One region of the Desemzia sp. FAM 23990 genome, then DNA from elsewhere that is predicted to be linked to it. Evidence: riboswitches for the same ligand, from Rfam matches in the RefSeq annotation. Region 1 holds a riboswitch; the other holds the start of a gene.
The links. A riboswitch is a leader RNA that binds a small molecule or an ion and turns the genes downstream of it on or off. The one in region 1 is predicted to bind thiamine pyrophosphate.
Positions count from the first base shown of each region.

Region 2: linked by a shared signal. The riboswitch ahead of ACEN4I_RS06675 (YkoF family thiamine/hydroxymethylpyrimidine-binding protein) and the one ahead of thiM (hydroxyethylthiazole kinase) in region 1 are both predicted to bind thiamine pyrophosphate.

Region 1 is NZ_JBGQQW010000012.1:67,713-71,930, reverse strand. Features, by position in the region: gene ACEN4I_RS06620 (YtxH domain-containing protein) at 15-569, shown strand; gene ACEN4I_RS06615 (NADP-dependent oxidoreductase) at 621-1,532, opposite strand; TPP riboswitch at 1,707-1,805, shown strand; TPP riboswitch at 1,873-1,970, shown strand; gene thiM (hydroxyethylthiazole kinase) at 2,091-2,834, shown strand; gene thiD (bifunctional hydroxymethylpyrimidine kinase/phosphomethylpyrimidine kinase) at 2,831-3,643, shown strand; gene thiE (thiamine phosphate synthase) at 3,636-4,218, shown strand, end outside.
Region 2 is NZ_JBGQQW010000013.1:4,836-9,053, forward strand. Features, by position in the region: gene ACEN4I_RS06665 (SPFH domain-containing protein) at 276-1,055, shown strand; TPP riboswitch at 1,468-1,571, shown strand; gene ACEN4I_RS06670 (hypothetical protein) at 1,538-1,732, opposite strand; gene ACEN4I_RS06675 (YkoF family thiamine/hydroxymethylpyrimidine-binding protein) at 1,710-2,246, shown strand; gene ACEN4I_RS06680 (ECF transporter S component) at 2,243-2,830, shown strand; gene ACEN4I_RS06685 (ABC transporter ATP-binding protein) at 2,814-4,218, shown strand, end outside.

The DNA.
Region 1 (4,218 bases):
GGAGCACGAATAGTATGAAATTAACAAAATTGATGGACATGGGAACCGATTATGCTCAAGATGCATACGATACAGCGAAAGACTATTTACCTTCCACACACCATATGCACCATATGGCTAAACCAAGTATGAAGACCAAAGCCAAACTTGCTAAAGGGGTTACTAAGGCGATGCCTGCCAAGGTAAAACATATGGAAGTGGCTAAAATGATTGCTCTGCCTTTAGCAGGTGCACTAGTTGCCTTGTTATTTGCGCCTAAGTCTGGGAAAGAATTACGTTCGGATATTAAGGATAAATTTACCGACGTTAAAGATACTGGAATGGAAAAAGGGCAAGAATGGAAAGAAGTAGGAGTAGAAAAAGCACAGGAATGGAAAGAGGTCGGCGAAGAGAAAGCTCAGGACTTAAAAGAAAAATATTCTGACGAAATGGAAGCTCCGCATGGAAACGTTCATGGGACATCAGCAGAACCTAATGAAGATCAAACGATTCCTGCAGATAAGTTGGATGAAACTCTCAACGATTTAGATTATGATTCTGAAAAAGATCTATTAGATGAGAACCAATAAAAATAAACAAAAAGATGGAGTCAAGAAAAATTCTTGACTCCATCTTTTTGTTTATTTTACTTTAATCACGATTTTTCCTCTTGTATGACCTGTTTCACTTTGTTCATGTGCTTTACGTACCCCTTCTTCTGTAAAAGGGTAAGTTTGACTGACTATGGCTTTGATTTTTCCACTGGTAAGTAAATCAGCTAAGGTTTGCAGGCGTTCGCTTGTGGGGGTCATACTGAAAATAATTCCTATCATCCCTAATTTTTTTAATGTAGTTTCATCCGGTTCTTGTACTAAGGAAACTAAGCGCCCGCCTTTTTTTAGAACAGTGAAACTTTTTTCTTGAGTTTTGCCTCCTAAAGGGTCTAGTACGAGATCGACATCACTGACTGCTTTTTCAAAATCCTCTTTGTTGTAATCAATGAAATAGTCCACGCCTAGAGAAGTAAGGAATGCTTTGTTTTTCTCACTGGCTGTCGAAATAACGTAAGCTTTGTAATGTTTAGCAATTTGTATAGCCAATGAGCCTACTCCGCCAGCCCCTGCGTGAATCAAGACTTTTTCATTATCCCTTAATTGTCCTTTATCTATTAAAGCTTCCCAAGCGGTTTGTCCAGCTAATGGAATTGCAGCTGCTTCCACAAAAGAGAGTTTATCAGGGATTTTAATCGTTACTTCGGCGCGAGATCGGGCATATTCAGCGTAAGTTTTGGATGCATTAGCAAATACACGATCACCTGGCTTTACATTCGTGACATTTGTACCAATTTCACTTACGATACCAGCGACATCACCACCAAGCACCATAGGAAGTTTGCCGCCCATTTTACCGGAACGTCTTTTGCAATCAACGGGGTTAATGGAGAAAGCATGAACTTCAATTAATACCTGATCATCTTTGATAGAAGGCTTCTCCATTTCCATCTCTCTTAATTGATCAGCTGACCCAAATTCTTTAATCGCGATAGTTTTCATAAAAAGGTACTCCTCTCTCTGATTGGTTCTCTAGTTATGATTACTTTAACACTGCTATCTTAAGACCACAAATAATGAGGCTTTTATACTTTAAAAGAGAACGATAAGCGGTGTATTAAAGACAGTAAAGTGATTGATTAAATTTATTATCTATAGTAAACTTATAAGTAATTAAATGTTTTGCAGGGGGACATAATCGTGTTGAGAAGGTTAAAACCTGACCCTTTGAACCTGTTAGTTAACACTAACGTAGGGAGCACAATCGTACATATGTATTCTAACGACTATATTCGTACTGAGCTCTCCAATTTTATTTGGGGAGCTTTTTCTTTTGTAAAACGCTTAATTGCGGGGGGACACAGTCGTGTTGAGAAGGTAAAACCTGACCCTTTGAACCTGTTAGTTCATACTGACGTAGGGAGCAAATAGTGAGTTTCTTATACACTTTTTTGGCTTCTGCATATTTGTAGAGCCTTTTTTTGTGCTCACGTTCTATAAAGGAGGATTGAGATCAGCCTATTTGAATAAGCTAGAGAAACCAAGGAAAGGGTGTAATAAATGTTATCAAGAGTCAAACAAACAGCTCCTTTAGTCCATTGTATCACTAATTATGTGGTGGCAAATTTTATGGCTAATGGATTACTTGCTATCGGAGCTTCTCCTATTATGGCGGATGAAGTGAATGAGGTTGCTGATGTCGTGACAGCTGCTCAAGGAGTATTGATCAATATCGGTACCGTAAATGACCGCACTATCCAAACGATGTTGGTAGCTGGAAAAAAAGCAAATGAGTTAGGAGTTCCTGTTGTACTGGATCCTGTAGGAATCGGTATTTCAAGCTATCGAAAACAAGTGGTGCAACAACTTTTAAAAAGAATGCAGGTTGATTTGATCCGCTGCAATGCAGGAGAACTAGCCGCAATTGCAGGTAAAGAATGGCATCAAAAAGGAGTGGACAGCGGCATAGGGGCGATGCCTGTTTCCAAAGTAGCGCGAGAAATTGCCTTGAAGTATCGCTGTCAAGTCATCGTCACAGGAGAAACCGATTATTTAACGGATGGTCAAGAAGAGCGATACGTGTCTGGAGGCAACGAAATTGCTACACGTATTACAGGTATGGGGTGTTTATTAAGCGCTGTTTGTACAGCTTCGCTTGCGAGTGGAAAAGAAGCCTCATTCAATCAATTAGCTACCACTCTACAAGCGTATAAACAAGCTGCTGAACAGAGTGGAAATGAAGTGGGGACATTCGCTGTACAATTTATGAATGCTCTGCAAAAGATAGCGGAGGCAGGACAATGATTGCATTAACGATTGCAGGATCAGATTCAGGCGGGGGAGCTGGGATTCAAGCAGATCTAAAAACATTTCAAGAGTTAGGGGTATTTGGGACCACAGCCATTACAGCATTAACAGATCAAAATACACTGGGTGTACATGATATTTATGAAGTACCGCCATATTTTGTGCAACAACAGATCCAAACTGTACTAGATGATTTTTCAGTAAAAGCTATCAAAACGGGGATGTTGTTTTCAGTTGAAATAATTGATGGGGTAGCTGAAATCCTAAAAAAACAAAATATACCGCTTATCGTTGATCCGGTGATGATTGCAAAAGGCGGAGCAAAGCTATTGCAAGAATCAGCAGCAAAAACTTTAATAGAAAAGCTGTTTCCCTATACCACCATTTGCACCCCAAACATCCCAGAAGCAGAAGTGCTGACAGGTATTCGTATTAAAAATACGAAAGATATAGAAAAAGCAGCACAACAACTGTTGCGAATGGGTATTCAATGTGTTGTCATCAAAGGTGGACATTTAGAAGAAGAACAGGCAATTGATAGAGTATACACTTGCGAGCAGTCTTTTCAATTGACCACCAATCGTGTGAAAACAAAAGATACACATGGGACAGGCTGTACATTTTCTGCTGCTTTAACAGCCAATATAGCGAAAGGACTATCCATGCAAGAAGCGATCGTTGAAGCGAAAAAATTTATTCAACTAGCTGTTTCTACACCGCTTTATATTGGTCACGGTCATGGGCCGACGAACCACTTTGCTTACAAATGCAACCAAGGAATATGTGAGGTAGAAGTAAATGGATAGAAGTATTTTAACTATTTATTTTGTCATGGGTACAGTGAATTGCAAAAAAGACCCATTGAAAACACTCGAAGAAGCTTTGCAGGCAGGGATAACCTGTTTTCAGTTACGCGAGAAAGGAAAAGGAGCGTTGACTGGTTCAGCCTATGTAGATTTTGCCAAAGCATGTCAAAGATTGTGTGCAATGTACCAAGTACCTTTTATTGTCAATGACGATGTTGAGCTTGCTATACAATTAAATGCTGATGGTATACACGTGGGACAAGATGATTTAGCCTTGACAGCCTTTCGGAAGAGAGTAAAAGGAAACCTTGTAGGTGTTTCAGTCCATAATGTTGAAGAAATGGAACAGGCTATAGTTAATGGAGCAGATTACGTTGGAATTGGCCCAATCTATCCAACACAGTCTAAAAAAGATGCTGCCTCCCCAGTAGGATTGAACTGCATACGTACGATACGAAAACAGTTTGGTACTTTTCCAATAGTAGGTATTGGTGGTATCACGGAAGAAAATGCAGCTGGAATTCGTGCTTCGGGAGCAGATGGGGTGTCCGTCATATCTGCTATCTGTGGCAGTG
Region 2 (4,218 bases), on a different contig from region 1:
TGATTAAGATGATTTTTTATGAGAAGAGTAAGGTAAATAGAGTCAACTCGTAAAAGAAAAAGTATGCCGAAAAGAATACATAGGCTTACAGCAGAAAAGCCTGTGTATTTCTTTTTGTGTATTGCAGTAAATAGTTACACGGGGTGGTTTGTTGTAAGAGAGTAAGGAAAAGTATTTGTTATTAAGAAAATTATTTAGTTAAAAAAAGAAAAGAGGACATAGAATTGAACGAAAAAATATACGATAAGAACAGCATCAAAAAAATCAAAGGGTTAATGATTGGTCTTTTAGTCATTATCTTATTGGTAGGTGGATTTTTAGTGTTTTTTGAAAAAATCGAAAATGGTTATGTAGGGGTTCGTTATTCAATGAACGGCGGAGTGAGAGATCAAACGCTAAGCCAAGGGGTTAAATTTGTCGGATTGGATAAAGTAACTCAGTATCCTATTCGCTTACAGACGGTTAAAGCAGAGAAGTTGAATTTGGCTACGGAAGATGGAAAAGCTACCCATGTATCGATTACATATGCTTATAAAGTAGATTCAAAAAAAGTTTCTGATGTGTTTAAAGAATTTGGGAGCATCAGCGTAGAAGATATTGAAGCAAACTGGTTGAAGGCACAATTGCTGAAATCATCGCGTAGTGTCGTTGCTAGATATAGCTTGTTGGATGTAACGGGATCAAAATCAACAGAAGTTCAGCAATCGATTTTAGAAGATTTCACTAAAGCAGTTGAACCTAAAGGATTCTTGGTAGAAGACGTTGCTTTTGGAGTTCCAGATGTTGATGCGGAAACGCAAAAATCCATTGATGAGATCATCAAAGCGGGTCAAGAAAAAGAAAAAGCTCTCTTGGAAGCCGATACAGCCAAAACAAAAGCAGACAGTTTAGCTTACCAAAAAGTAAAAGCAGCAGAAGCAGAGGCGGAAGCCAATAAAAAATTATCTGAATCCATTTCTGAAGAATTGATCAAGTTAAAAGAAGTAGAAGCACGTTTAGAACATGGTTGGGTTGAAGTACAAACGGGTCAGGCAATTGTTGATACTAACGAGTAGGTGATAAAAATGATTTTCTTCTTAGGTAAACTTATTTTTGCAGCGATAGTGGTCATTTTAATAGGAAACTTATTGTCTTTGCTGTTTAAAAAAGATCCTAAACAGGAAGATGATGATTTGAATTTTTAAGGACTTGTTGCAAAAAGGGAAAAGGGATTCTTGTGGTTCACAACACAAGCTCTCTTTTTTTCCTTTCTTTTTTCTGCCACAGCTTTTATTACTTTATATTTCTTATCTTTATTCATCGTTAGTATTATCCTTTTCATGATTTTATTTTATCATTTTGGGACATTTTATGCTTCGACCTACTTAGGACATTATCACGTTCGAACGATAAATTCTAAAATAATAAAAATGTTTAGCTTGCCATCGATTTTCTTTTCAAGTATACTGAATTAACAAAATTAAATAGTTATTTAATCCGGAGAGCCTTTTAAAGGAGGCTGAGAGTGCTAGAAGCAGATTCGTGAACCTGATCAACTTTATTGTTGCGTAGGAAGATTATAATTTTTACTATACTCTTTTTCTGGATTATTAACTGGAAAAGGAGTTTTTATTTTGTCAAAAAAAGAATATGTCTCATACGGCAGTTGCGCAGTAGGTGTTCCTGGTTCAAAAGAAGGAATTGCCGGAATTAGATTCAACTTAGCCCCGATGTCTGATAACTTTGTCGACATTATCCTCTCTTCACTTGAAAATGTAGACACTTCTATGGTGTGGAGTGAAACTGATCCCACTTCAACGGTTTACCGTGGTAGAGAATCGGCTGTATTTGACGGCGTTCGAGCGGTATTTTCTCAAGCATATCATGATGATGTACATATGAGTCTTCATATGACTATCTCGAAAGGTTGCCCGGGAGATCACGATGCAGACTACACACTTGATTATGATGATAGACGTATCAATGACCGCAACAGCCGCAAAAGATCCTTCCCAGTTGTTGGTAAATTTTCGCTGTATCCAATGGGCACTGATAACTATATGTCACTTATTGAAGAAGTGGTTAACAATGGGATTGACCGAGGTGTTTATGCTGGAAGTGGCCATTACACGACTTACTTAAAAGGTGAAGTACATGATGTCTTTGATTATTTAGAATATGTCGCAGAAAGAACAGGCAAAGATGTTAGCCATTATATTATAGAAGCCTCTTTACTCTGTAACTTACCTGAGGGGGAATCATTATGAATAAAGAGCCATTGAAATTAAGAGACTTTATTTTTATGGGATTAATCTCTGTCGCATTTGGAATTGTTTATTTAATTGCATTGTATTTAGGAGCTGCTCTAACAACTGCTCTCACTCCAGCAGGTATTGGTATTTTAGGATATGAACCTTTTTACGGGATATGGTTTATGGCACCTGTTGTTGCTCTTTACGTTCTTAGACGGCCAAGCGTGGGTATTATTACTGAAATATTTGCTGCTGTTATAGAAGTTGTTTTGGGAAATGTTTTTGGTCCCATTGTTATAGTCAGTGCCTTTATTCAAGGTTTAGGTGTTGAATTGCCTTATATGTTTACGAAATACCGTCGCTATAATATGAGAAATTCAATGGTAGGTGCCGTTTTGGCTACCATTTTCAGTTTTATCTGGACTGCATTCAGAAACGATTATGCTTCACTTGAAATTTCTATCGTTATCGCTATCTTTGTTATTCGTTTAGTAAGTTCACTTATTTTTACTGGGTTTATTGCGCATAAAATTTGTATTGCTTTGGACAATACGGGGCTATTGAAATCTTATGGTGTCAGTCATGAAAAAGGGAAATAATCATGGACTTGTTGTTGAGCAATTAGAATTCAATCTAGAAGATAGCGTACACTTTTTGGATATAAGTTTTTCAATCAATCCTGGAGAAATTGTGCTTCTAGCGGGTGCAAGCGGATCAGGAAAAAGTACACTAGCAGGTGTTCTAACAGGATATTATCCTGAAAGTGGCGGCACATTAAAATCCGGCACAATTTCTGTTTCTGGACAAGACCTATTATCTATGGACAATCAGGAATCTATGAGGTATATATCTGCATCATTTCAGAATGCCCGACTAGCATTTGCTATGGAAAATCTCTATCAAGAATTAATTTTTTGCTTAGAGAACAAAGGTTTTGATCCTTCATTAATGGATGAAATGGTTAAAGAACACGCAAAGAAAACAGGTGTTACCGAATTGCTTGAACGTTCTTTTGATGTCATGTCTGGCGGAGAATTACAGCGAGCAAACTTTTCATGTTTGGAAATCATTGATCCACTCGTCTATATATTAGATGAACCATTTTCTAACTTGGATGATCAAAAAGCAAATGAACTTCAAGAAACAATTTTAGAACTAAAAAAACAAAATAAAATCATTCTAGTCATCGATCACCGTCTTGATAGGTGGAAATTTGTTGACCGAATGATGGTATTAAGTCGAGTGGGGCAACTTCTAGAGACAAACATCTCACTTGATCCACTTTCTACTAACAATCATCTCCTTCTTGAACAAGAAGGGTTATTGTCAGAACTAGAAAAACCTCTGCAACAAGCAGAAGTATCAAATAACTTGGAGCCGATTTTTCAAATCGAAAATATGACGATTGAACTAGGAGAATATAAAACAAAATGGCTGAAAAAAACGTGGCATCCTGACCGTATTTTATTAAAAAACGGCAACATGCACATTTATCCTGGAGAATTGATTGCGTTAGAAGGAAAAAGTGGGTCCGGTAAATCAACTATTTTTCAGACGATTCTGGGGGAATATCCTTTTGACGGGACTATGCATATGAAAGATTTAAAGTTTAATTCTAAGAATAGGAAAGAGTGGCTTTCTCACATTGGACTTGTTTTTCAAGATCCTTCTCTTCAATTTTTAACAACTTCATGTTTTGATGAATTGAATATTGGCGTGCAAGCTGTTTATCCTGAAAAGACTGAAGAAGAAACTAAAAAATTAATCACTAACCTCTTGAAACGCCATAACTTAGAAAATCATGCTTCTACTTCACCATGGCTTTTAAGTCAGGGTCAACAACGCCGATTGGCAGTGCTTTGTATGTTAATTAAAGGGCAGAGACTGCTACTCGTTGATGAACCAACCTATGGTCAAGATAAACAAAATGCACTTGAAATAATGAATAATTTAAATGAACTTAGGCAAGATGGAACGTCCATCATCT